One region of the Kitasatospora sp. NPDC051984 genome, then DNA from elsewhere that is predicted to be linked to it. Evidence: riboswitches for the same ligand, from Rfam matches in the RefSeq annotation. Region 1 holds a riboswitch; each other region holds the start of a gene.
What was found. A riboswitch is a leader RNA that binds a small molecule or an ion and turns the genes downstream of it on or off. The one in region 1 is predicted to bind cyclic di-AMP.

Region 2: linked by a shared signal. The riboswitch ahead of ACIHEI_RS27290 (transglycosylase family protein) and the one ahead of ACIHEI_RS01770 (transglycosylase family protein) in region 1 are both predicted to bind cyclic di-AMP.
Region 3: linked by a shared signal. The riboswitch ahead of ACIHEI_RS11255 (peptidoglycan DD-metalloendopeptidase family protein) and the one ahead of ACIHEI_RS01770 (transglycosylase family protein) in region 1 are both predicted to bind cyclic di-AMP.
Region 4: linked by a shared signal. The riboswitch ahead of ACIHEI_RS09150 (M23 family metallopeptidase) and the one ahead of ACIHEI_RS01770 (transglycosylase family protein) in region 1 are both predicted to bind cyclic di-AMP.

What each region holds. Positions count from the first base shown of each region.
Region 1 covers NZ_JBIUCB010000001.1:382,207-387,795, reverse strand. The annotation lists gene ACIHEI_RS01780 (septum formation initiator family protein) at 1-162, opposite strand, end outside; gene eno (phosphopyruvate hydratase) at 267-1,556, opposite strand; gene ACIHEI_RS01770 (transglycosylase family protein) at 1,809-2,477, opposite strand; cyclic di-AMP (ydaO/yuaA leader) riboswitch at 2,481-2,680, opposite strand; gene ACIHEI_RS01765 (cytochrome P450) at 2,923-4,167, opposite strand; gene ACIHEI_RS01760 (SDR family NAD(P)-dependent oxidoreductase) at 4,323-4,745, shown strand; gene ACIHEI_RS01755 (MazG family protein) at 4,750-5,589, opposite strand, start outside.
Region 2 covers NZ_JBIUCB010000017.1:11,032-16,620, reverse strand. The annotation lists gene ACIHEI_RS27300 (AMP-dependent synthetase/ligase) at 1-566, opposite strand, end outside; gene ACIHEI_RS27295 (hypothetical protein) at 678-878, opposite strand; gene ACIHEI_RS27290 (transglycosylase family protein) at 1,071-2,288, opposite strand; cyclic di-AMP (ydaO/yuaA leader) riboswitch at 2,294-2,470, opposite strand; gene ACIHEI_RS27285 (hypothetical protein) at 2,968-4,974, shown strand; gene ACIHEI_RS27280 (hypothetical protein) at 5,101-5,589, opposite strand, start outside.
Region 3 covers NZ_JBIUCB010000004.1:439,713-445,301, reverse strand. The annotation lists gene ACIHEI_RS11270 (GNAT family N-acetyltransferase) at 1-1,045, opposite strand, end outside; gene ACIHEI_RS11265 (PP2C family protein-serine/threonine phosphatase) at 1,212-2,423, shown strand; gene ACIHEI_RS11260 (hypothetical protein) at 2,811-3,005, shown strand; cyclic di-AMP (ydaO/yuaA leader) riboswitch at 3,376-3,530, shown strand; gene ACIHEI_RS11255 (peptidoglycan DD-metalloendopeptidase family protein) at 3,536-4,522, shown strand; tRNA gene ACIHEI_RS11250 (tRNA-Gly) at 4,657-4,727, opposite strand; tRNA gene ACIHEI_RS11245 (tRNA-Pro) at 4,877-4,950, shown strand; gene tig (trigger factor) at 5,193-5,589, shown strand, end outside.
Region 4 covers NZ_JBIUCB010000003.1:541,570-547,158, reverse strand. The annotation lists gene ACIHEI_RS09170 (sensor domain-containing protein) at 1-59, opposite strand, end outside; gene ACIHEI_RS09165 (GNAT family N-acetyltransferase) at 177-755, opposite strand; gene ACIHEI_RS09160 (hypothetical protein) at 806-1,618, shown strand; gene ACIHEI_RS09155 (DUF3995 domain-containing protein) at 1,734-2,240, shown strand; gene ACIHEI_RS09150 (M23 family metallopeptidase) at 2,250-3,017, opposite strand; cyclic di-AMP (ydaO/yuaA leader) riboswitch at 3,028-3,192, opposite strand; gene ACIHEI_RS09145 (YiaA/YiaB family inner membrane protein) at 3,409-3,699, shown strand; gene ACIHEI_RS09140 (alpha/beta fold hydrolase) at 3,821-4,651, shown strand; gene ACIHEI_RS09135 (TetR-like C-terminal domain-containing protein) at 4,651-5,229, shown strand; gene ACIHEI_RS09130 (hypothetical protein) at 5,261-5,443, shown strand.

The DNA of each region.
Region 1 (5,589 bases):
GGCCTTGGCCCGCTGATCGGCGATCTCGCCGCGCTGCGCGATGTACTGCCGGGCCGGGTACGCGAGTATCGCCACCAGCGAGCACAGGACGAGGACCAGCACGGTGGCCCGGCTGGTGAAGCGCGGGCGCGCCGCCAGTCCGGGAATTCTCCACTTGGCCATCTGGTCGCCCCTCCTGCGCATGCCGGTGCCCCGGCCCCACCCTACGCGGTGGAGGCCGGGGCACCGGTCACAACAGGCTCAGTACTGGTCAGCCCTTGCTGTGCTTACTTGTCCGCAGAGCGGAACCGGGGGAACGCGCCGCGGCCGGCGTACTCCGCGGCGTCGTCGAGGATCTCCTCGATGCGCAGCAGCTGGTTGTACTTGGCGACGCGCTCGGAGCGGGCCGGGGCGCCGGTCTTGATCTGGCCGCAGTTGGTGGCGACGGCGAGGTCGGCGATGGTGACGTCCTCGGTCTCGCCGGAGCGGTGCGACATCATGCAGCGGTAGCCGTTGCGCTGGGCCAGCTCGACGGCGTCCAGGGTCTCGGTGAGCGAGCCGATCTGGTTGACCTTCACCAGCAGCGCGTTGGCGGTGCCGGTCTCGATGCCCTTGCGCAGGCGCTCCGGGTTGGTGACGAACAGGTCGTCGCCGACCAGCTGGACCTTGTCGCCCAGCTTGTCGGTGATGGCCTTCCAGCCGTCCCAGTCGGACTCGTCCAGCGGGTCCTCAATGGAGACCAGCGGGTAGGCGGCGACCAGCTCGGCGTAGTACTCGACCAGCTCGGCGGCCGACAGGGCCTTGCCCTCGAACTGGTAGGCGCCGTCCTTGTAGAACTCGGACGCGGCGACGTCCAGGGCCAGCGCGATGTCCTTGCCCGGGGTGTAGCCGGCCTTCTTGATGGCCTCGGTGATGAGGTCCAGGGCCTCGCGGTTGGAGTCCAGGTTCGGGGCGAAGCCGCCCTCGTCGCCCAGGCCGGTGGACAGCCCGCGCTCCTTCAGCACGCCCTTGAGGGTGTGGTAGACCTCGACGCCCCAGCGGACGGCCTCGGAGAAGGACTCCGCGCCGATCGGGGCGATCATGAACTCCTGGATGTCGACGTTGGAGTCCGCGTGCGAGCCGCCGTTGAGGATGTTCATCATCGGGACCGGCAGCACGTGCGCGTTCGGGCCGCCCAGGTAGCGGAACAGCGGCAGGTCGCTGGCCTCGGAGGCGGCGTGCGCGACGGCGAGCGAGACGCCGAGGATGGCGTTGGCGCCGAGCGAGGACTTGTCCGGGGTGGCGTCCAGGTCGAGCATGGCCTGGTCGATCAGGCGCTGCTCGGTGGCGTCGTAGCCGACCAGCTCCGGGCCGATCTGCTCGATGACGGCGAGGACGGCCTTCTCGACGCCCTTGCCGAAGTAGCGGTTCTTGTCGCCGTCGCGGAGCTCCAGCGCCTCGAAGGCGCCGGTGGAGGCACCCGACGGGACAGCCGCACGACCGGTGCTGCCATCGTCGAGACCGACCTCGACCTCGACCGTGGGGTTGCCGCGGGAGTCGAGGATCTCACGGGCTACGACGACATCAATGGACGGCACGAGGCATCTCCTAGCGGAAGCGGATGTGTGGTCGTTACGCCCAGAGCCTAGCCGCAGACATGCCCACGGCCACGCCCGGCCGGGCCCCGTCTCACCGTGTGACCCGGCTACTCACTGGTAGTTCACCTGTTTGCCCGTCGGCGGCGGGCTCCGGGCGGCGCGAACTGCTGGGCGCACGCCCGGAGCGGACGAATCGTCAGACCGACGAAGGGTCTATACCACCGCCGGGCCGGAGCCGGCCGGACCGCGCCGTCACAGCGCCAGCACCTGGCCGGGCATGATCACATCGGGGTCGGCGCCGATCAGTTCGCGGTTCGCCCGGAACAGCTGCTCCCAGCCGCCGGACACGTTCCGCGCGGCGGCGATCCCGGACAGCGTGTCGCCCTCCTGCACGGTGTAGTTCCCGGTGCCGGACTGCGTCGACCCGTCGGCCGGGGCGCTCTGCTTCGAACTCTTCGACTGCTGCTGCGACTTCGTCTGCTTCCGCTCGGGCGCCGCCGCGCGCTGCTGCGAGCGGGAGGCGGTGTCCTCGGAGCTGTCGCCGCCGCGGGACAGACCGGCCTTGATCGAGCAGGACGGCCAGGCGCCGGGCCCCTGGGAGGCGAGCACCCGCTCGGCCACCGCGATCTGCTCGGAGCGGGTGGCCTGGTCGGCGCGGGCGGCGTAGTCGCCGCCGCCGTAGGCGCGCCAGGTGGAGGAGGAGAACTGCAGGCCGCCGTAGTACCCGTTTCCGGTGTTGATGCTCCAGTCCCCGCCGCTCTCGCACTGGGCCACGCGGTCCCAGGTGTCGGCGGGTGCGGCTGCCGCTCCGGTGGCGGAGAGCAGGGGCAGGGCCAGGCCCACGGAGGCGACGCCTGCAGCGGCGACGACCTTCTCGGCCTTGGTGCTACGGCGGTGACGTCCAGTACCGGTGAACAGCATGGGACTTCCTCTCCGCACGCCTACGAGGTGAGCTGTCGGGTTCGGACCGGGAGGCTGGCCCGGCCGCCGGGAGGTCCGGACGCGGTTGCGTCCGTTCCCCGGCGGCTTCACCCCAAGCCGTTGGGAGTACGGCGTTCACACCTGGTTCCCCCGCTCCTGTCCGAATCCTGGTCGGTGTCCCGAGGGTGCGGCGGACAGGACTCGGCGTGCCGCGCTCGGGGCCCGCAGCTGCGGGCAAATCGGAGAGTAAGCAGAGCTGACGAGCAATCACAAGCTCATATCACCGGTATCACGTCGAAATTACGGACCTTCACTTCTCGTGCACAAACCGTCCATGTATGTCCGTATTCGCCCCAGGTGGGGGCGCACCCGCGCCCCCACCGGGCCCACGGACGGTGACGTGCGGGGGCGGGGCGAGGGCAGGACGGCGGCGGTCGAAACCGGGTCAGCGGGGCGTGAAGGAGACCGGGAGTTCGCGCAGCCCGCGCATGATCAGCCCACCCCGCCAACGGAGTTCGGCCGGATCGGCGGCCAACTGGAGGTCCGGCAGCCGTGTCAGCAGTGTGCCGATCGCGCGCTGCCCTTCGAGCCGGGCCAGCGGCGCACCGATGCAGTAGTGGATGCCGTGTCCGAAACCGAGGTGCGGATTGTCCGTCCGGGCCAGGTCCAGGGTGTTCTCGTCGGAGAACCGGTCCGGGTCGCGGTCCGCCGCGGCCAGCACCACCAGCACCGGGTCGCCCGCCGGGATGTCCACCCCGCCGATGCTCAGCGGCCGGGTGGCGAACCGCCAGGTCGCCAGCTCCACCGGCCCGTCGTAGCGCAGGAGTTCCTCGATGCCGGTCTCCAACAGGCCCGACTCCCCGCGCGCCAGCGACTCCTGGAGCAGGGTGCGCTGAACGGGGTTGCGGAGCAGGGCAAATGCCCCATTGCCGATCAAATTAATGGTCGTCTCGAACCCCGCAAACAACAAGATGAAGGCCATCGCCGCGGCCTCGTTCTCGCTCAGGTGCTCGCCGTGGTCGCTGGCCCGGATCAGGCCGGAGATCAGGTCGTCGCCGAGGTCGGCGCGCTTGCGGTGGATCAGGTCGGCCAGGTAGCCGCGGATCTGCTTGACCGCGCGGCCCACTCCCCCGCGCTTGCCACCGGTATGGCGGATCATCATGCCGGCCCAGTCGCGCAGGTCGTCCTGGTCCTCGGGCGGGACGCCGAGCAGGTCGCAGATCGCGTAGATCGGCAGCGGGAAGGCGAACTCGTGGATCAGGTCGACCTCGCCGCGCTCCGCGAAGGAGTCGATCAGGCGGTCGGTGAGCTGCTGCACCCGCGGTTCGAACTCGGCAACCCGGCGCGGTGTGAAGGCCTTCGACACCAGGCGGCGCAGCCGGGTGTGGTCCGGCGGGTCGATGTTCAGCAGGTGGGTCATCAGGTCGGCCTGCCGCTCGCCCGGGATGCCCACCCGGCCGGTGCGGTGCGCCTGTTCGCTGTGGTGCGCCGGGTTCTTGGAGAGCCGGGAGTCGGCCAGCGCCTGCCGGGCGTCCGCGTACCGGGTGACCAGCCAGGCCTCCACCCCGCTCGGCAGCGTGGTGCGGTGCACCGGGGCGTTCTCCCGCAGCCAGGCGTACGCCGGATACGGATCGGCCGCGAACTCCCAGGTGAAGAGTTGCGGATGGGTGGCGTGGGGCTGATCTGGCATGTCTTGACCGTATCTGGAACCGCCGTCGCGTGAGTCTGGTCACCTGGCGGGTAATTGCTGTTGTGGAGAGTCGGGGCGAGCCTACGATCCTCCGCAAGAACCACAGTGGGCGGCGTGCGGACCGCCCGCGGTTCGCTCTGAAAGGGGAGCAGGCCATGCGAGTAGCCGGTGCAGTGGTGGTCATCGCGGTGCTCGACGGAGGCGAGGGGGCCGACCTGGCCCGCCGGTTCTCCGCCGCCGGAGCCGCCGGCCTGCTCATCGCCGATCTTCGCCCCGGTGTCGCCGAGGACCTCGCCGCCGAACTCGACCGTCCCGGCTGCCCGGTGGTCGGGGTGTCCGGTGACATCCACCACCCCGCGGACATCGCCGCGCTGGTCGACACCGCCGCCAAGCACCTCGGGCCGATCGACCTGTTCGCGGTCGCCGGCCCGGACGGCGAGCGGGTCGTCCAGCTCGCCGAACTGTCGGGCCACCTCGACCCGCTGGCCGAGGTGCTGGCCCTGGTCGGCGAGGCGATCGGCGAGGTCGTGCCGGCCCAGCGCCGCCGCCCGGTCTCGGACGTCCCGCTGGCGAGCTGACCCGTCAGTCGTCCTCGGACAGTCCCTCGGCGGCCCGTACCGCCCGGCGGTAGCGCCGGGCCGCCGCCCGCAGTGCGGCGTCCACGTCCACGCCCTGGTCGTAGCCGCGCTGTGCGACCGCCAGCAGCAGTTCCCCCGCCGTCTCGGCGGTGAGTTCGGCGGGCAGTTCGTACGGCGCGTCCGGCACTCCGGTGAACCGCGCCCGGCGCACCCGGGAGACCAGTTTCGCCGCGTACGCCAGCGCGGGCAGGCCCGCCGGGACGCCGTCCAGCACCGATTCGCGCTGCTTCTCTGCGGCCTTCAGCTGCTCCCAGTTGGCCTCCGTCTCGGCGGAGTCCCGGACGCTGACGTCGGCGAACACGTGCGGGTGGCGGTACATCAGCTTCTCGACGATGTCGCCCGCCACGTCGTCGATGGAGAACGGGTCCTCGGCGTCCTCCTCGGCGATCCGGGAGTGGAAGAACACCTGGAGCAGCACGTCGCCGAGTTCCTCGCGGAGGGTCGGACGGTCATCCTCCTCGATCGCCTCGACCAGTTCGAAGGCCTCCTCGACCAGGTACTTCACCAGGCTCCGGTGGGTCTGCTCGGCGTCCCACGGGCAGCCGCCGGGCGAGCGCAGGCGGTCCATCACCGAGACCAGGTCCAGCAGGCGGGCGCCCGGCAGGTCGTACGAGCCGGGCAGCACCTCGATCTCCGGGTGCTCGCCGGCCTCCTCCACCGCGATCCGGGCCAGTGCGTCGGTCAGCCCCGGGTCGCCGTCCGGGCTCTCCAGCCACACCGCGGGGGCCAGCGCGAGCAACTGCCGGGCCAGCGCCGGGGCGGAGCCGCGTTCGATCAGCCGGGG
Region 2 (5,589 bases), on a different contig from region 1:
CCGAGCTCACCGAGGGCCTCGACGGCGTTCTCGTCCAGCCGCCAGAGCGGCACCGTGCCGCCGGTGCGGGCGATCGCCGTGGTCAGAACCTCGGCGGTGTCGGCGTCCTCCGCGACCGCCAGGGCCGCGCCGGAGTCCCGGACGATCCACTCGGCCTGCTCGACCGAGGAAGTCGGGTACACCGGCACCAGGGACGCACCGGCCGCCCAGGCCGCGAAGTCCAGCAGCGTCCACTCGTAGCGGGTGCGCGACATCAGCACGATCCGCCCGCCCGGGCGCACCCCCACGGCGATCAGCCCGCGGGCGGTCGCCGCCACCTCGTCGGCGAACTGACTGGCCGTCACATGTCGCCACCCGCCTGCGGGTTGACGTCTGGTGAGCACCTCGGCGGCCGGGGCTTCGACGGCGTTGCGGAACGGCAGGTCGGCGAGGCTGCCGGAGTCCGGCGGCGGGACGAGGTGCGGGGTGCGGGCCTCGACCACCCGCCCGTCGGAGTGCAGGACTTCGACGGGCGCGCGGTCGCGCAGGTGCTCGGCGCGGGCGGCACGGGCGAGGGGGTGTGCCATCAGCGAACTCCCTTGGGTGGGGTTCGCCCAGGGTAGGGACTCCGCCGCGAACTTACTAGACGGTAAGTTCCTTGACAGTAACGGGTGTTGGGCTCGCTTCGGCCGCTGCGTTCAGCCCTCTTCGACGGCCGGGGCCGGGCCGGTGAAGCGCTCGCCGTCCCGGCTGCCGCCGGTGCGGGCCTGGGTGCGACGGCCGGTGGACAGGTAGTCGCGCACCAGCAGCTCCACCGCGTCCTGCGGGCTGCTCACTCCGAGGCGCATCATCGCCTCCAGTGCGAGGTCCGCGTCCAGCGTGATCGTCACCTTCGCCATCGCACCGCTCCAGGGGCTTGGGACCGCTTCCGGCGTTCGGCCTTCGGCGTTCGGCGTTCGGCCTTCGGTCTCGGCTGAGGATAGGCCGCTGCCCCCGGAGCCGACCAGGGTCCCCGAGGGCAGCGGTGTCCGCGGTGCGGTCACCTCGTGCGCGTGCGCGTGGTGTGCGCGGTGCGTGTGGTGTCAGGCGGTTCAGACCCGACCGGCGAAGTCCGGCGCCCAGTTGGCGATGGTCTCGGTCTTCACGCCGGACTTCGGGTTGGCGGCCTCGACGTACTTGCCGTCGCCGATGTAGATCGCCACGTGATAGACGCCCGAGTTGGAGCCGTTGTTCGACCAGAACAGCAGGTCGCCCGGCTGCAGGCTGTTCAGCGAGACCCGGGTCGAGTAGTCGGCCTGGTCCGCGGCCACGCGCGGCAGGCTGATGCCGGCCTGGCGGAACGCGGCCTGGGTCAGGCCCGAGCAGTCCCAGCCGCCGTTGCCGGTGCCGCCGTAGATGTACGGCTGGCCGACCTTCGACAGCGCGAAGTCGATCGCCGCGGCCTTGGAGCCGGTCGCCTTGACGGCGGCGGTGGCGGTCGTGGTGGCGGTCGTGGTGGCGGCGGCGGGCTTGGCGGGGGTGCTCGGCTGGGCCGGCGCGGGGGTGCTCGGCTTGGCCGGGGCGGACTGCTTGGCCGGCGCCGACTGCTTGGCCGGGGCCTGGGCGACCGCGACGTTGCCGAGCGCCAGCTTCTGACCGGGGTAGATCATGTCCGGGCCGTCGGTGAGGACGGAGCGGTTCAGCTCGTACAGCTTCTCCCAGCCGCCCTCGACGTTCTGACGCTGGGCGATGGCGGACAGCCAGTCGCCCGCCACGACGGTGTAGCTGCCGGAGGCCTGGGTGTCGGCCTGCGGCTGAGCCTGCGGGCGGCTCTGGGCCTGGCCCTGGCGCTGCTGCGGGGCCGGCTGCTGGGCCTGCTTCGGCGCCTGCGGCTGGGCCGGGGCCTGGGCCTGGGCCTGCGGCTTGGCGGCGGTGGAGCCCGTGGAGGTGTCGACCTGCGGGGCGGCGCCGCCCTTGGTCAGACCGGCCTGGACCGAGCACACCGGCCAGGCACCGGGGCCCTGGGAGGCCAGCACCTTCTCGGCGACGGCGATCTGCTGGTCCTTGGTGGCCAGGTCGGCGCGCGGGGCGAACGCGGTACCGCCGAAGGCGGCCCAGGTGGAGGCGGTGAACTGCAGGCCGCCGTAGAAACCGTTACCGGTGTTGATCGACCAGTTGCCACTGGACTCGCACTGCGCGACCTTGTCCCAGGTGGCCACCGAAGCGGCGGAGGCGGTACCCGCGGCCAGGCCGGGGACCGTGAGGCCGATGCCCACAACACCAGTGGTGGCAATCAGACGGCGGGCGCGCTTGGCGCTGATGGGCAGCATGAAGAAGCGTTCCTCTCCCACGCCTGCGAGGTGAGCTGTCGGATTCGGGCTGGAGTTGCCCGGCCGCGCACACCTTTCGGCGCGCACGGCTTCACCCCAAGCCCCGGACCGGTCCGTCAGGACCGCCCCAGGGCGACTTACCTGGTTCCCCCGCCCCTGCCGCGGTGCGTCATTGCATGAGCCGGCCCACCCGGCGGCAGGATTCGGCGTTCCGGGCGAGCTGGGTCCGTGTGTCCACGAACGTGGGCAGGAGATTAAGCGGATTTAAGGACGATTAGCAAATTCCTGTGACGGCCGTCACCGGGTCCGGAAAATTCGATCAAGGAATTTCGGACGAACTCCACGGCGAGCGGCCAAACCTGGGCTTCCGTCAGGAAATTGGCGATCTTGTGCCCGTTTTGGGTGGTTATGTGGCCTGTCGGGCAAATATTCACCTTGGTTAGTGTTTGTGATCGACCGGATGGGGGGTTATGGGCGTTCTGTCCATCTTGTCCCGGGCGCTGAAGACCCTTTGCTGACAGGTCGTGGAATTGCGGCCATCGCCCATTTCTGTCGAACTGATGGGTGATGCTACGTCAGAATGCTTAGCTGTTTCGGAAGTCGCCGATTTCCGTTGTGACAGCCATCTATGCTGCCCGCGACGATTCGGAGTCCCTGCGCGTTTCGGGAGGCGGCCATCGTGGAGCAGTGGGAGAACGCGCGGCAGCGGCGGCCGTTGTCGGGGCGGCGGCGGGTGTTGGCCTGGCTGGCGGTCGGGACGGTGGCGGCGGTCGGTGGGGGAGTGGTGCTGCGGCAGTCGCTGGCCGGGGCGGAGCCGGCGGCGGGGGCGGTGGGCGAGGGTGGGCGGCGGTGGTCGGATGCCGAGGGGTGGGGCGGGAAGGTGCCCGGGGCGGGGAGTGCCGTGCGGATCACCGACAAGGTGGTGCTGGACGGTGATGCCAAGGTCGGGTCGCTGCTGATCGACACGGGTGGGTCGCTGGTGTTCGCCGGGGACCGGTCGGTGACGTTGGAGAGCGCGGGCAACGTCGAGGTCCGCGGGGTGCTGGCGCTCGCGCCCGATGCGGCGCACACCCATACCTTGCGGTTTCCCGGCATCGACGAACGGCGGTTCCAGGGCGGCGGCATGGCCGTCGTCGACACCGACACCGGCCTGTGGGTCACCGGCCGCGGCTACCTGCGGCTGGACGGTGCGCCCCGGACGGCGTGGGTGCGGGCCGCGACCGAGCTGAAGGCGGGGGACACCGTACTGAAGCTGGCGGTGGCGCCGGAGGGTTGGCAGGTGGGTGACGAGCTCGCCGTCACGCCGACCGCGCCGCCCGATGCCGAGGGGTTCTCCGATGCGTACGACCTGGTGACGGTTCAGCGGGTGGACGGCCCGAACGTCACGCTGGCCGCGTCGTTGCAGCACGCGCACCCGCGGGTGAGTCTCGGTGGTGGGGCGGTGTTCGGGGCGGAGGTGCTCAACCTGACGCGCAACGTGCGGGTCGAGGGCACCGAGCAGGGGCGGGCGCACGTCCACCTGACGTCCAGCCGGCCGGCCGATGTGCGGCATGCGGTGCTGCGGCGGGTCGGGCCGCGGGCGGTGGGGAAGGAGAGTTGGAACGGGCAGCCCGTGAGTGAGCCGGTGCTCGGGCGGTACGGGTTGCACTTCCACATGCTGCTGGACACCTCGCGCGGCACGGTGGTCGAGGGCGTGGTGGTGCGCGACGCCGGAAGCCACGCGTTCGTGCCGCACAACAGTCACGGCATCACGTTCCGCGGCTGCATCTCCCACAACACCTGGGAGGACGCGTACTGGTGGGACGGCCCGATCGACACCCGCACCCCGCAGGGCCCGTCCGACGACATCGCGTACGAGGGGTGCGTCGCCTCCAGGACGGTGTTCGAACCGAATCCGCGCGGCTACCGGCTGACCGGTTTCAGCCTCGGCGCGGGTACCGGCTCCTCGGCGAAGGACTGTGTGGCCGTCGGCGTGCAGGGCGCGACCGGGGCGTCCGGGTACGAGTGGCCGGAGACGAGCGAGGGGGTGTGGACGTTCGAGAACTGCCTGGCGCACAACAACCTGGAGAACGGCATCTTCGTCTGGCAGAACTCCGAACACCCGCACACCGTCAGCCGGTTCGCCGCCTACCACAACGGCGGCTGGGGCATCGAGCACGGCGCCTACCTGAACGACTTCGCCTACAGCGCCTCGCTGCTGTACGGCAACGCCGCCGGCGGGATCGCCGTCCACGCGCTCGGGCGCGACAAGGGCACGGTGTTCGACGGGCTGCTGATCGACGCCGCCGGGAAGTCCGACTACGCGGTGGCCACCCTCAAACACCAACTCGACGGCGAACTCGTCACCCTGAGCCGCAGCCGGCTGATCGGCTACCGCAAGGCCGGGGTGGCGTTCCGGGCCACCGGGGACGGGAAGCCCGACGACATCGCGGTGCTGGACTGCGAGTTCGGCGACGGCCCCGAGCTGTGGCTCGACCCGGACGCGCCCGCGCCCAAGCAGATCCTGTTCCGCAAGGCCGGGCAGTCGGAGACGCTCGCGCTCGGCAAAGCCGGCCCCGGACTCGCCGCCGGCCCGTGGAACGCCGCCACCAGCCCCGCTGGCGCGCCCACGCCGCCGCGGCAGGTGGAGCTGCCCGTGCTGAAGTTCACCGACGGCGCGCCGCGAACGGGGCGCGTCACCGGCTGATCGCCGTGGGCACGGCGAAGCGCGACTGCCTGCGGCAGGCTTGATGCCCGCGCGCAGGGCAAAAGCGCGACGGGCGGGAACGCGTCGATGCGCTGCTCCCGCCCGTCGCGGTCCTCGGACGGCGCGTCAGCGCGCCGCGTGCGCCCCCGGCGTGGTGCGCTGCTCGGCGGCGGCCTCGGCGGCCTCCAACTGCTCCGCGGTGGGCTCGGGGAGCGCCGCCAGGTAGCTGGAGGCGATCAGCTGAGCCACCGTCGGGTAGGCACCGATCGGGGCGGCGCTCGGGCAGCCGGTCTCCTCGGCGGCCGCGGCCAGCAGCTCCGGGTCGGCCTCCGGGCCGATCACCAGCGGGGCCAGCGCGGGGCGCCCGCAGCCGGTCGACTTCAGGTGCTCGACGGCCGCGGCGACCGAACCGGGCACGTCCAGCGCGGCCGCGACCACGGGCACGGCGAGCCGGGCGGCCAGCAGCACACCGGTGATGCCGGCCGCGGACGCGGCCTCCTCGCCACCGGTGGTGGTCAGCACCACGCCGTCGGCGGCGGTGGCGATCGCGAACAGGCGGGCGCGGTCGGCGCGGGCCAGGTCCGCCTCGGACAGGCGCACGTGCACGGCCTCGGC
Region 3 (5,589 bases), on a different contig from region 1:
GTACGGCCGTCAGCCGCCAACGGCCCGCGTTCCACGGGCAGAACGCGTCCGTGACCTCCAGCACCGCGTCCACCGGCTGCGCCCAGCCGCGCGCCTCAAGCGCCTTCGGCAGGTCCACCAGCCGCACGAACATGGCGTCCACCAGCCGGGGCATCAGGTGCCGGTAGTCCGACACCAGGTGCAGCAGCGGGTCGTCCGCCGGCAGGTTGAACGCCTCCACCCGCTCGGTGAGGTCGAGGTCAAGCAGGAACTCCCACAGCCGGGCGTACACCCAGGGCTGCTCCGCCTGCACCGCGCGGACCCGGACCACGCCGGCCGCGCCACGATCGTTCCAGTCGTCCTTCACCGCGTACCGGGCGTAGCCGAGCAGCTCACCGGTCTCCGGATCCTCCGCCACCACCGACTGCAGCGGGGAGAAGCCGCTGCGGGACTCCGGCGCGTCCAGCACCGGCAGCTTGTCCCAGCCCGGCTGCCGCACCAGGGTGCCCGGGCGGCGAGTGGCCAGACGGTCGTACAGCTCCTCGCAGCGGGCCAGTTCGGCCCCCGGATCGGCCAGCCGCAGCACCAGCTCGCCGCGGCGCTCCGGCGTGTGCACCTTCACCCGGCCGCGGATCATCGATATGACCGCCTTGCGGGTGCCCTGCCCGTAGCCGAACCGCCCGTAGATCACCGGCTCGGACGCCGTCAGCACCGCCAGCGCCTCCCCGGCCGCATGTACGTCGGCCAGCTGACGGCGCATCATGGCGGTCAGCGCGCCCCGGCGCCGATGGGTGGGCAGCACGCCCACCATCGTCACGCCCGCCGCCGGGACCACCGCTCCGCCCGGCACGACCAGCCGGAAGCTGAACGCCGAGCAGCCGCCGACGATGCGCTCGCCCTCGCAGATCGCCAGCGAACGTTCCACCTCGGTCAACTCGTGCCACAGCGCGCGTTCGGCGGGAGCCTCCCCGCCGCCGCCGAAGGCCACGTCAAGGGTGCTGTACCAGGTCTCCCACTCCTCGGCGCGCAACGGCCGGATGGTCAGATCGGGGTGTCGAATCGTCATGAGCCCCTGCCTACCACCCGATCCGGAACCGTGCGACCGATTTGTCACGCCCATGCCGTAGCCGGCCTCCCGGGCGGCCGAAACCCACCGGAGCGTGCCCCTCCCGTTGCACTCGGTGCCACCGGGCCGTCGACGCGCGCACCGGCGGTGGATACAGTCGGTCCCCATGGTCGGCAGAGCGCGCCCCAGAGCGACGGGCCGGGACGGCGGACCGTCCCGCGAGCCCGTGACGGCCCGGCTGCGCGCTGCGCTGTACCGGGCCAGGCGCAGGGTGCGCCGCACCGGAGTCGACTACTTCCGCGGCGACGGCGTCGACTGGTGGGCGTTCGCCGCCCTCGCCCTCGCCGTGCCCGTCCTGGTCCTGCTGAACATCCTGCTTCCCGACTGGGCCCCGCCCACCGCCCTGGTGCTGCCCGTGCTGGCCGGCGCGCTGCTGCTGCGCCCCGGCACCCTGGTGCTGCTGTACGCCGTCGCCGCCGCCGGACTGATCACCGAATCCCTGGTGCACACCGGCGAACGCGTCGCCAGCGCGCAGCCGGAGACCTACACCCACGGCGTCACCCCCGGCTCCGCGCTGGTGGTCGGCGCGGTCGGCGTCGCCGGACTGCTGGTCGCCCAGTTCCGCCGCCGGATCGGCGTGCCCTGGCGCGGCGGCTCCACCATGCTGTTCGACCTGCGCGAGCGGATCCGGATCCAGGGCCGGGTCCCGGAACTGCCCGACGGCTGGCACACCGACACCGCGCTGCGCCCGGCCGGCGGCCAGTCCTTCTCCGGCGACTTCATGGTCGCCGCCCGCACCGGCCCCGGCGGACGGATGCTGGAAGCCGTCCTCGCCGACGTCTCCGGAAAGGGCATGGACGCCGGCAGCCGCGCCCTGCTGCTCTCCGGCGCCTTCGGCGGCCTGCTCGGCTCGCTGCCCGCCCACGACTTCCTGCCCGCCGCCAACGGCTACCTGCTGCGGCAGGACTGGGCGGAGGGCTTCGCCACCGCCGTCCATCTGGTGGTCGACCTGGACACCGGCGAGTACGAACTGCTCTCCGCCGGGCACCTGCCCGGCATGCACCGTCTCGCGGGCGCCGGGTACTGGGAGGTCAAGGAGGCCGAGGGCCCGCTGCTCGGCGTCTACGACGAGGCCAAGTTCGAGGGGGTGCGCGGCACCCTCGGCCCCGGCGACGTCCTGATGCTGTGCACCGACGGCATGGTGGAGATCCCCGGCCGCGACCTCGCCGAGGGCATGGACCGGCTGATGGGCGAGGCCGACCGGCTGGTCGCCACCGCCCCGGGGTCGATCCGGCCCGGCTCCGCGGTCCGGCTGATCGACACCGTCGCCAAGCACGTCAACGACGACCGCGCGGTGCTGCTGGTCTGGCGCCGCTGAACCTCCGTCCGGTGCAGACGCGGTGAGCGCGGAGTGTCCACGGAGTGTCAAACCCGGACGTTGATCTTCGGCCAATTCCGGTTCGCGGCCCGAGCCGGGCGGCGATGTTGGATCTGCCTGCCGGTTTGCCGCGCAGGCCAGCACGGACCACCGCCCGCCGACGGGGTGTCAGAACCCGTCCGCTATCGTCGCGGTCGGCGAAAATCAGTCCTGCCAGGCGGGTTCGGGCACCGAGCGACCGGGCAAGTCCTTTACGCACTCAGCACGAGCGACCACACTGAGTCCGGATGGAGTGGTGGGGACACGGGGGGCAGGGGCCGGTTTCCGCCTGGGAGCCAACGCCGGCTTCCACCGAACCCCCGCCATGAATCGAGGAAGTGAGTCCCGGTGGCCTTCTCCGTCTCCGCGCTTGTCCTGTTCGGCATCATCGTCGCGATCTTCATTCGCAACAAGCAGCTGAAGACCGGGCACGCCATCGTCGCCGCCCTGTTCGGCTTCATGCTGAGCCAGTCGACCATGGCCGGCCCGATCCAGCAGTTCCTCACCTCGGTCTCCAAGGCCATCGCGTCGATCGCGGGCTGACGGCCTGTCGGCTCCCCGGCGGCACGCCACGACGGGCGGGAGACACCCCCGCGCCGTCCATTCGGCCTGCCCACGGTGACCAGGCTCACCCGCAACGTCACGCCAGGTCCGCGCCCGAACGCGCACGGTGGCCGAAGTCGCCCACCGTGCGGGGTTCGTACGCACACTGTCATGATCGCGTACGCGCACCGCAGCAGGGTGTCGGCACAGCGTGACCTGGTGGATCGTCAGCCCCTTCCCGACCCAGGGAGCGGGGCCGATCGGCGTTTGCCAGCCTCACGGGCCGTGGGATTTGCTTCCTCCGCAGCCCGGCCAGTGACCGGGCGGGCCACCGGACGGAACGCCTAGTCCTGCCGTCGTCCGGTGCCGACCAGATACCACGCCACGGCAGGAGCGGGGGAACCACAGGTAAGTCGCCGGGCCCGGAAACCACCGGGAACGGCTCGGGGTGAAGCCGCAGTTCCTGCGGCCGGGCAACTCTCGCCCGAACCCGACAGCTCACCTCGCAGGCGTCGGAGAGGAACGCCTTCATGTCCGCTCAGGGCAAGCACCGCAAGCCGAGCCTGGCCACCATCGCCCGGATCGCCATCGCCACCGGTGTGGCCGGCGCCGCGATCGGCCTCCCGGTCACCGCCGCCTCCGCGCACACCGCCACCGAGCAGGCCGGCAGCCGCCCGTCCACGGTCTCGGTGGACGCCACCCCCGTCGCCGACCAGGCCGCCGCCCCGCACAGCTACCGGGTCGCCTCCGGCGACACCCTGTCCAAGATCGCCGCCGCGCAGCACGTCGACGGTGGCTGGCAGAAGCTGTACCAGGACAACCGCTCCGTGGTCGGTGGCAACCCCGACCTGATCTTCCCGGGCCAGAAGCTGGCCATCAACGGCCAGGCCGCCGCCCCCGCGCAGGCCCCGGCCGCCAAGTCCACCTCCACGGACACCGCCACCGCGCCGAAGGTCGCCGTCAAGAAGGCCGACACCGCGAAGCCGGCCACCACCGGCACCGTCAAGGCCCAGCCCGTGGCCCCGGCCCCGCAGGCGGCGCCCCCGGTCGCCACCACGGCCACCACCGCCACCACGGCCCCCACCGCCGTCCCGGCCGCCGCGAGCAACAGCTCCACCTACGTCGCCCCGGCGCCGGGCAAGGTCACCACCGGTTACAAGGTCGCCGGCTCCAACTGGGCCTCCGGCTACCACACCGGCATCGACTTCCCGGTCGCCACCGGCACCAGCCTCAAGGCCATCGCCAACGGCACCGTGGTCTCCGCCGGCAACGGCGGTGCCTACGGCAACCAGGTCGTCATCAAGCTGGCCGACGGCAAGTACGCCCAGTACGCCCACCTGTCCTCGATCTCCGTCTCGGCCGGCCAGTCCGTGACGGCGGGTCAGCAGATCGGTCTCTCCGGCGCCACCGGCAACGTGACCGGCCCGCACCTGCACTTCGAGATCCGCACCACCCCGAACTACGGCTCCGACATCGACCCCGTCGCCTACCTGGCGGCCCACGGCGTCAACGTCTGATCCACGCCTCACCCCCGAAGGCCCCGCGCAGTCCGCTGCGCGGGGCCTTCGGGCTGTCCGGCGAACCGTGCTGGCGCCGCGGAAAACGGCAACGGCCCCGACTGCGTTGGCAGTCGGGGCCGTTGGCCATTCGGAGCGGGTGACGAGAATCGAACTCGCGTGACCAGTTTGGAAGACTGGGGCTCTACCATTGAGCTACACCCGCAAAGGCGTACCCGCACCGCGTCGCGGTGGCGAGGACTGGACCAGGGTACCTGGTCGAGCCGGTGGATTGCACACTCCTTCCGCGCTGTCGGCTCGCGAATATCGCCCCGGTCGGAGGCGGCCCGACGTGTACTCTTCTGCTCGGCACCACGGGGTGTGGCGCAGGTTGGTAGCGCGTCCGCTTTGGGAGCGGAAGGCCGTCGGTTCGAATCCGGTCACCCCGACCGTGCGGCAGGGTCTCGTCCGTGGGCGGGGCCCTGTTGTCGTTGTGGGGCGCGGCCGCCCCGGCCCTGCTCCGCTGTCGTTGTGGGGCGCGGCCGCCCCGGCCCTGCTCCGCCGTGCACCCGGTGCCGGGCGCAGTCACTTTCGTGGTACCGGTAGGATGGACCGCTGGCGGTAGTACGGACAGCATTGCAGCCCCAACCGCCTATCGCCCTGACCGCAAGCCCCCCTAGGAGACCCCACCGTGAAGAGCGCCGTCGAGACTCTGAACCCGACCCGGGTTCGACTCACCGTCGAGGTGCCCTTCGAGGAGCTCAAGCCCAGCCTCGACGCGGCGTACAAGAAGATCAACCAGCAGGTCACCGTTCCGGGCTTCCGCAAGGGCAAGATCCCGAACCGGGTCATCGACCAGCGCTTCGGCCGTGGCGCGGTGCTGGAGGAGGCCGTCAACGACGCGCTTCCGCGCTTCTACACGCAGGCCGTCGACGAGGGCCAGATCGATGTGCTGGGCCAGCCGGACATCACCGACATCGCCGGTGTCGAGAACCTCGCCGACGGCGGTGACCTGAAGTTCACCGCCGAGGTCGACGTCCGTCCCGAGGTCGCCCTGCCGGACTTCGCCGAGATCGCCGTCGTGGTGG
Region 4 (5,589 bases), on a different contig from region 1:
CAGAACCCGGGCCGGGTGGAGTGGTCGCCGGTGGAGGCACGGTACGCAGCGGTGGACATCCGCGGTCCTTCGGGTGGTCGGGGCGGTGCCGCCGGTCGGCGGCGTGGGCACTACTCCAAGGTGCCGTACCGGGCCGGGGTTCCGGAATGAGGTCTGCTTCCCGATCGATGGTGGGGTTAACCCCCGGGTCGCAGGGCGGGGGCGGCGAGTTGGACGGCCCGCCACTCGGGGGCGAGCAGCGAGTACTGGAGTGCGTCGTGCCAGCTGCCGTCCCAGTGCGACTCGGCGCGGATCCGGCCCTCGTACCGGAAGCCGGCCCTGGTCAGCACCCGGGCGGCGGCCGGGTTGTCGGGGTCGGTGCGGGCGAACAGCCGGTGCAGGCCGAGGGTGTCGAAGCCGAGCGCGCACAGCAGCGCGGTGACCTCCCCCGCGTAGCCGCGGCCCCAGGTGTCGTGACGCAGTACGCAGCCGAGCTGGGCGGCGTGTTCGCCGTCGCGGGTGAGGGCGCCCTGGCCAATCGGTTCGCCCGCCGGGTCGTCGACGGCCAGCCGGTAGTGCTGCCGCGGCTCGGCCTCGGCCTCGTCGAGGTAGAGCTCGATCTGGTCGGCGCATTCCTCGAAGTCGGCCGCGTCGAACGGGAGATGCCGGATCACCCGGGGGTCGCCGTGGAGGGCGTGCAGCGCGGCGACTTCCTCCGGGGTGTGGTGGTACTCCCGCAGCGTGAGCCGGGGGCCGGTCAACCGGACGGTCTGCATGGGACTCGACCCTACCGGTCGGCCCCGCGCGGACCGGTTAACGTACCGGGGTGGACGACGAAGACCTGCACCTGCTCCCCCGTACCCGTGCCGCCGACCTGCTGGACTGGGCGGCCGAGGAGGGTTTGGAGGCGGTACCCGAACCGGCGGTGCGGACCGTACTGACCCTGCTGGAGCTGGGCGGCGCCCGGCTGCACGACGGTTTCCCGGAGCTGTCCTCGCCGGTGCTGGAGCACCTGCTGTACGAGCAGCTGCACCTGTACGTCCAGCCGGACGGCGACGCCTGGGCGTACCCGGCGGCGGTGCGGCTGCTGATCGAACGTCAGCGGGCGGCGCGGCGGCTGAACGCCAAGCGGCTGGAGAAGCTGCGCGAGGAGGCCGACTGGCAGGGCCAGGTGCTGGTGGACTCGCTGCTGCGCCGGTCCGACCTGCTGACCTGGCCGCGCCTGTACACGCTGCTGCTGCGCGCGGACGGCGTGCCGGTGGACGACCTCGACCAAGTGCGGGGCTGGCTGGAGGACTTCCGGGCGCTGGACGTCGAGGAGCGCTTCGCCGCGTACGAGCGGGTGCCGGGGGTGGATCCGGACGGTGGCTGGGGCCCGGAGCGGGCGCTGCTGGTCGGGGTGTCCACGGACGGGGCGCGCCGGCTGCTGGAGCACGGGCTGATGCAGCGCAGCTACCGCAACCTGGCCGAGCTGAACGCCCGGGGCCTGCCGATGCCGGACGAGCTCTCCGGGGAGTTCGAGGACTTCGAGGAGGCGGTGGCGCAGGCCGCGATCGACCTGTGCGGCGAGTGGACGGTGCCCGGGCTGGCCCGGCTGCTGCTGGAGGAGTACCCGGAGCTGGCCCCCGAGGTGTACTGAGGGTTTCGGCCCGCCGGGTCCACCGATCGGAGGACCCCGGAATCGTCCTGATGATCCATCGGTCCTGGCCGTCCGGACGATCCGCGGGGCGGGGCCGCCGGGCCAGGGTGGAGCCATGGACATCGTGACTCCGGCCGGCGCCACCTCCGTCGGCCTGCGCCCGTCGTTCCGTCGGATCGCCGCGCAGGCCGCCGCGCTCTGGTCGGCCGTCTTCGCCCTGGTGCACCTGTACTGGCTGCTGGGCGGCCGGGCCGGTCTGCCGGGCGGGCTGTCGGTGCTGGACAACACGCCGCTGCTGGTGATCGACATCATCGCGATACCGCTGTGCGCGGTGGCCGCGGCGCTGGCCCTGGCGCTGATACGGCCCTGGGGCGAGCGGCTGCCGGCCCGCGGGCTGCTGTGGGCAGCCCGGGGCACGGCGGTGCTGCTGATCGTGCACGCCGCGCCCTCCGTGCCGGACTGGCTGGCGCTGGCGGCGGGTCACCGCTCGGTGGCGGAGCTGGACGCGATGGCCCGCTTCGCGACCGTGCTGTACGAGCCGTTCTTCCTAGCCGGCGGGCTGCTGTTCGGCTGCGCGGTGTTCGGCCGTCGGCTCCTGCCCGAGCGCGGCGGCCGTCGATGAGCGGAAGAACTACGGCTGCAGGCCGCGCTGCTGGAGCCAGGGCAGCGGGTCGATCGGGGCGCCGCCGCCGGGGCGGACCTCCAGGTGGAGGTGCGGGCCGGTGACGTTGCCGGTGGCGCCGACCGCGCCGAGCACGGTGCCGGGGGCGACCTGGCCGGAGGCGGTGGCGATCCGGGAGAGGTGGCAGTACCAGAGTTCGGTGCCGTCGGGCAGGGTCTGGATGACCCGGTAGCCGTAGGGGCCGGACCAGCCCGCCGAGGTGACGGTGCCTCCGGCGACGGCGGCGACGGGGGTGCCGGTGCGGGCGGCGAAGTCCAGGCCGGTGTGCAGGTGCGCCCAGTGCGCGCCGGACTGGGCGAAGTGCGCGGTCAGCTGGTAGCCGGCCACCGGCAGGGTGTGCGCGGCCTGCTCGGCCTCGGCCTGCTGGGCGGCCCGCTTGGCCTCGGCCTCCTGCGCGGCGGCCAGCCGGGCGGATTCGTCGGCGGCGGTGCGCTGGCCGTCGGCCTGCTGCTGGATGCGGGCGGCGAGGGCGAGCCCGGGGTCGCCTGCGAGGAGGCCGTCGGAGGCTTCGTCCGCGGCTGTGACGGGCACCGGGGCGGCGGCCTGCGCGGGGGCGGCGCCGAGTGCGGTGGCGCCGAGCGCGGCGGTCATCGCGGTGACGCCCAGCAGGGGCGCGCCGGCGCGGGACTGACGGGGCAGCCGGTGCCGGGCGGCTTCCGGCTCGACCGGGTGGTCGAGCAACTGGGTGCCGGTGCTCTCGGTGTAGGTCGACGCCACGGGGGCGTGCTCCTTCCTTCCCTGCCGCCGACCGGGTTAGCTGACGGGTTCGGAGGTGGAAGGTCTCCTACGGTCGGGCCCAGGGCCGTCCCGATTCACCCCGGTGGAAACGTGGTTCCCCGGCTCCTGGGACGCCCCGAAGGGTGTGCCCAAGTGGATTAGGCGTGGCGCACGGTGCCGCATGGTTACGGCGTTGCCGACCGCGCTGCGTTATCAAACGTTAATCCTATGGACCCCATGATTCCAAGCCGCTACCACGAGACAGCGAAGATTTCCTGACGCCCTATGGGTGATTTGTGACGGTTCACCAGAGCCAACCTGACGGATTGTGACCGAGCGGTTGAGTATCCGTACTCACGCCACGCCTCCGGGCCGGCGCGACCCTGATGCCATGACCGCAACCGTGCCGCACCGGACCACCGCCGCCTACTTCGCCCAGGCCGCCGTCTCCTTCGGACTGGCCACCGCCGCGCTCTCGCTCGGGATCGCCTACCTGCCGGTGAGCGCCTGGATGCGCGCCTTCCTCGCCGTCGGGCTGCTGTACGAGATCACTTCCGCGTTCACGCTGGCCAAGGTGATCCGGGACCGCCAGGACGAGGGCGCGATCACCAGCCGGGTGGACCAGGCCCGGCTGGACAAGCTGCTCGCCGAGCACGACCCGTTCAAGGTGGAGGGGATCTGACCGATCCGGCCGGCCTCCACGGCTTGACGGCTAAGGCTATTAGCCTTAGCTTTATGGCTATCGGCAGTCGGCCGGGCCTCCAGCGCCCGGCGCACCGCAACGCCCGCCCAGGAGGCCCGCGATGAACAGCACCCTCGGCACCACCCGGTACGTCGACGTCCCCGGCGGCCGGATCGCCTACGACGACACCCCCGGCACCGGCGTCCCGGTCGTCCTGCTGCCCGGCATGCTCGACAAGCGCGCCACCTACCGGCACCTCGCACCGCTGCTGACCGCCGCCGGGCACCGGGTGATCACCATGGACCTGCGCGGCCTCGGCGAGTCCTCCACCGGGTTCACCGACTACTCCCCCGCCGCGATCGCCGACGACCTGGTCGCCCTGCTCGACCACCTCGACCTGCGCGGCGCCGTCCTGGCCGGCAACTCCTACACCGGCGCCACCGTGGTCCGCGCGGCCGAGCTCGCCCCCGGGCGGACCGCCGGGGTGGTGCTGATCGACGCCTTCATCGAGAACCTCCCGCTGAACGCCTTCCAGAAGGCCCTGTTCGGCCTGGCCGCCCCGCTGGTCACCGCGTTCCCCGGCCTGTGGAGCTCGATGCAGAAGTTCTACTACCCGACCGCGCGGCCCGCCGACTTCGACGCCTACCGGGCCGGCCTCGCCGAGATGCTGCGCGAGCCCGCCCGGAAGGCCGCGCTGCGCGGCTACCTCACGGGAGACTCCGCGCCGGTCGGCTGGTGCGAGGCCGTCGACGTGCCCGCGCTGGTGCTGATGGGCAGCAAGGACCCCGATTTCCCGAACCCCGAGCTGATCGCCGACCGGCAGGCCGCCGCGCTGCGCGGCCGTAAGGTGATGATCGAGAACGGCGGCCACTACCCGATGGCCGGCTACCCCCAGGCCGTCGCCGACGCCCTGCTCCCTTTCCTGAACGAGCTGAACGAGGTCGCCCGCTGATGGCCCGCGCCGGACTCTCCCCCACCGCGGTGGTGGACCACGCCCTCGACCTGATCGACGCCCAGGGCGCCGAGACGCTCACCCTGGCCGCCGTCGCCGCCAAGGCGGGGGTCGCCACCCCGTCGCTGTACAAGCACGTCCCCGGGGGCCTGGCCGAGCTGCGGCGCCTGGTCGCCGTCCGCACCCTCGACGACCTGACCGACCACCTGGCCGCCGCCGTCCTCGGCCACTCCCGCGACGAGGCGGTCGCCGCCCTGCTCGCCGCGTACGCCGGGTACGCCACCCGGTTCCCCCGTCGCTACGCCGCGCTGCCGCAGGCGCCCGAGCCCGACCCGGAGCTCATGGCGGCGGGCGAGCGGCTGGTGAACGTGCTGTTCGCCGTCCTGCGCGGGTACGGCCTGGAGGGCTCCGAGGCGGTGCACGCCGCGCGCACCCTGCGGGCCATGGCCCACGGGTACGCCTCGTTGACCACGGCGGGGGCGTTCCAGCTCGCCGAGGGGCCGGACGTGACGCTGGAGCGGCTGACCGACGTGCTGGTCGACGGCCTCGGCCACTGGCCGGGCGGACGCGGCGCGTGACCTGACGGGGGCCTGGCGCGTTCTACCCGATATGAAGAAGCGCAGCCTGCTCGCCTTTGCCTCGCTCGCCGTCGGCGTGGTCGCCTCGCTCACCGCGCCCAGCGCGCACGCCGGCCCCGAGCACACGGGCGGCACCACCCCGCACACCGACACCCTCTCCGCCCCGGACCGGCCGATCGCCGAGGAGGTCCAGGAGGACGGTTCACCGGCCTGACGGCGCCTCCCGCCTGCGCGTGGGCCCCCGCGCGCCCCTCCACACCATTTCGCAACCGGTTCCCCACGGATCCGACACCACTGGTGCGTAACACTGTCCTTCGGTCGGGAAGTCATACCGCGTGAAGACCTTCACGGGTGACCGAC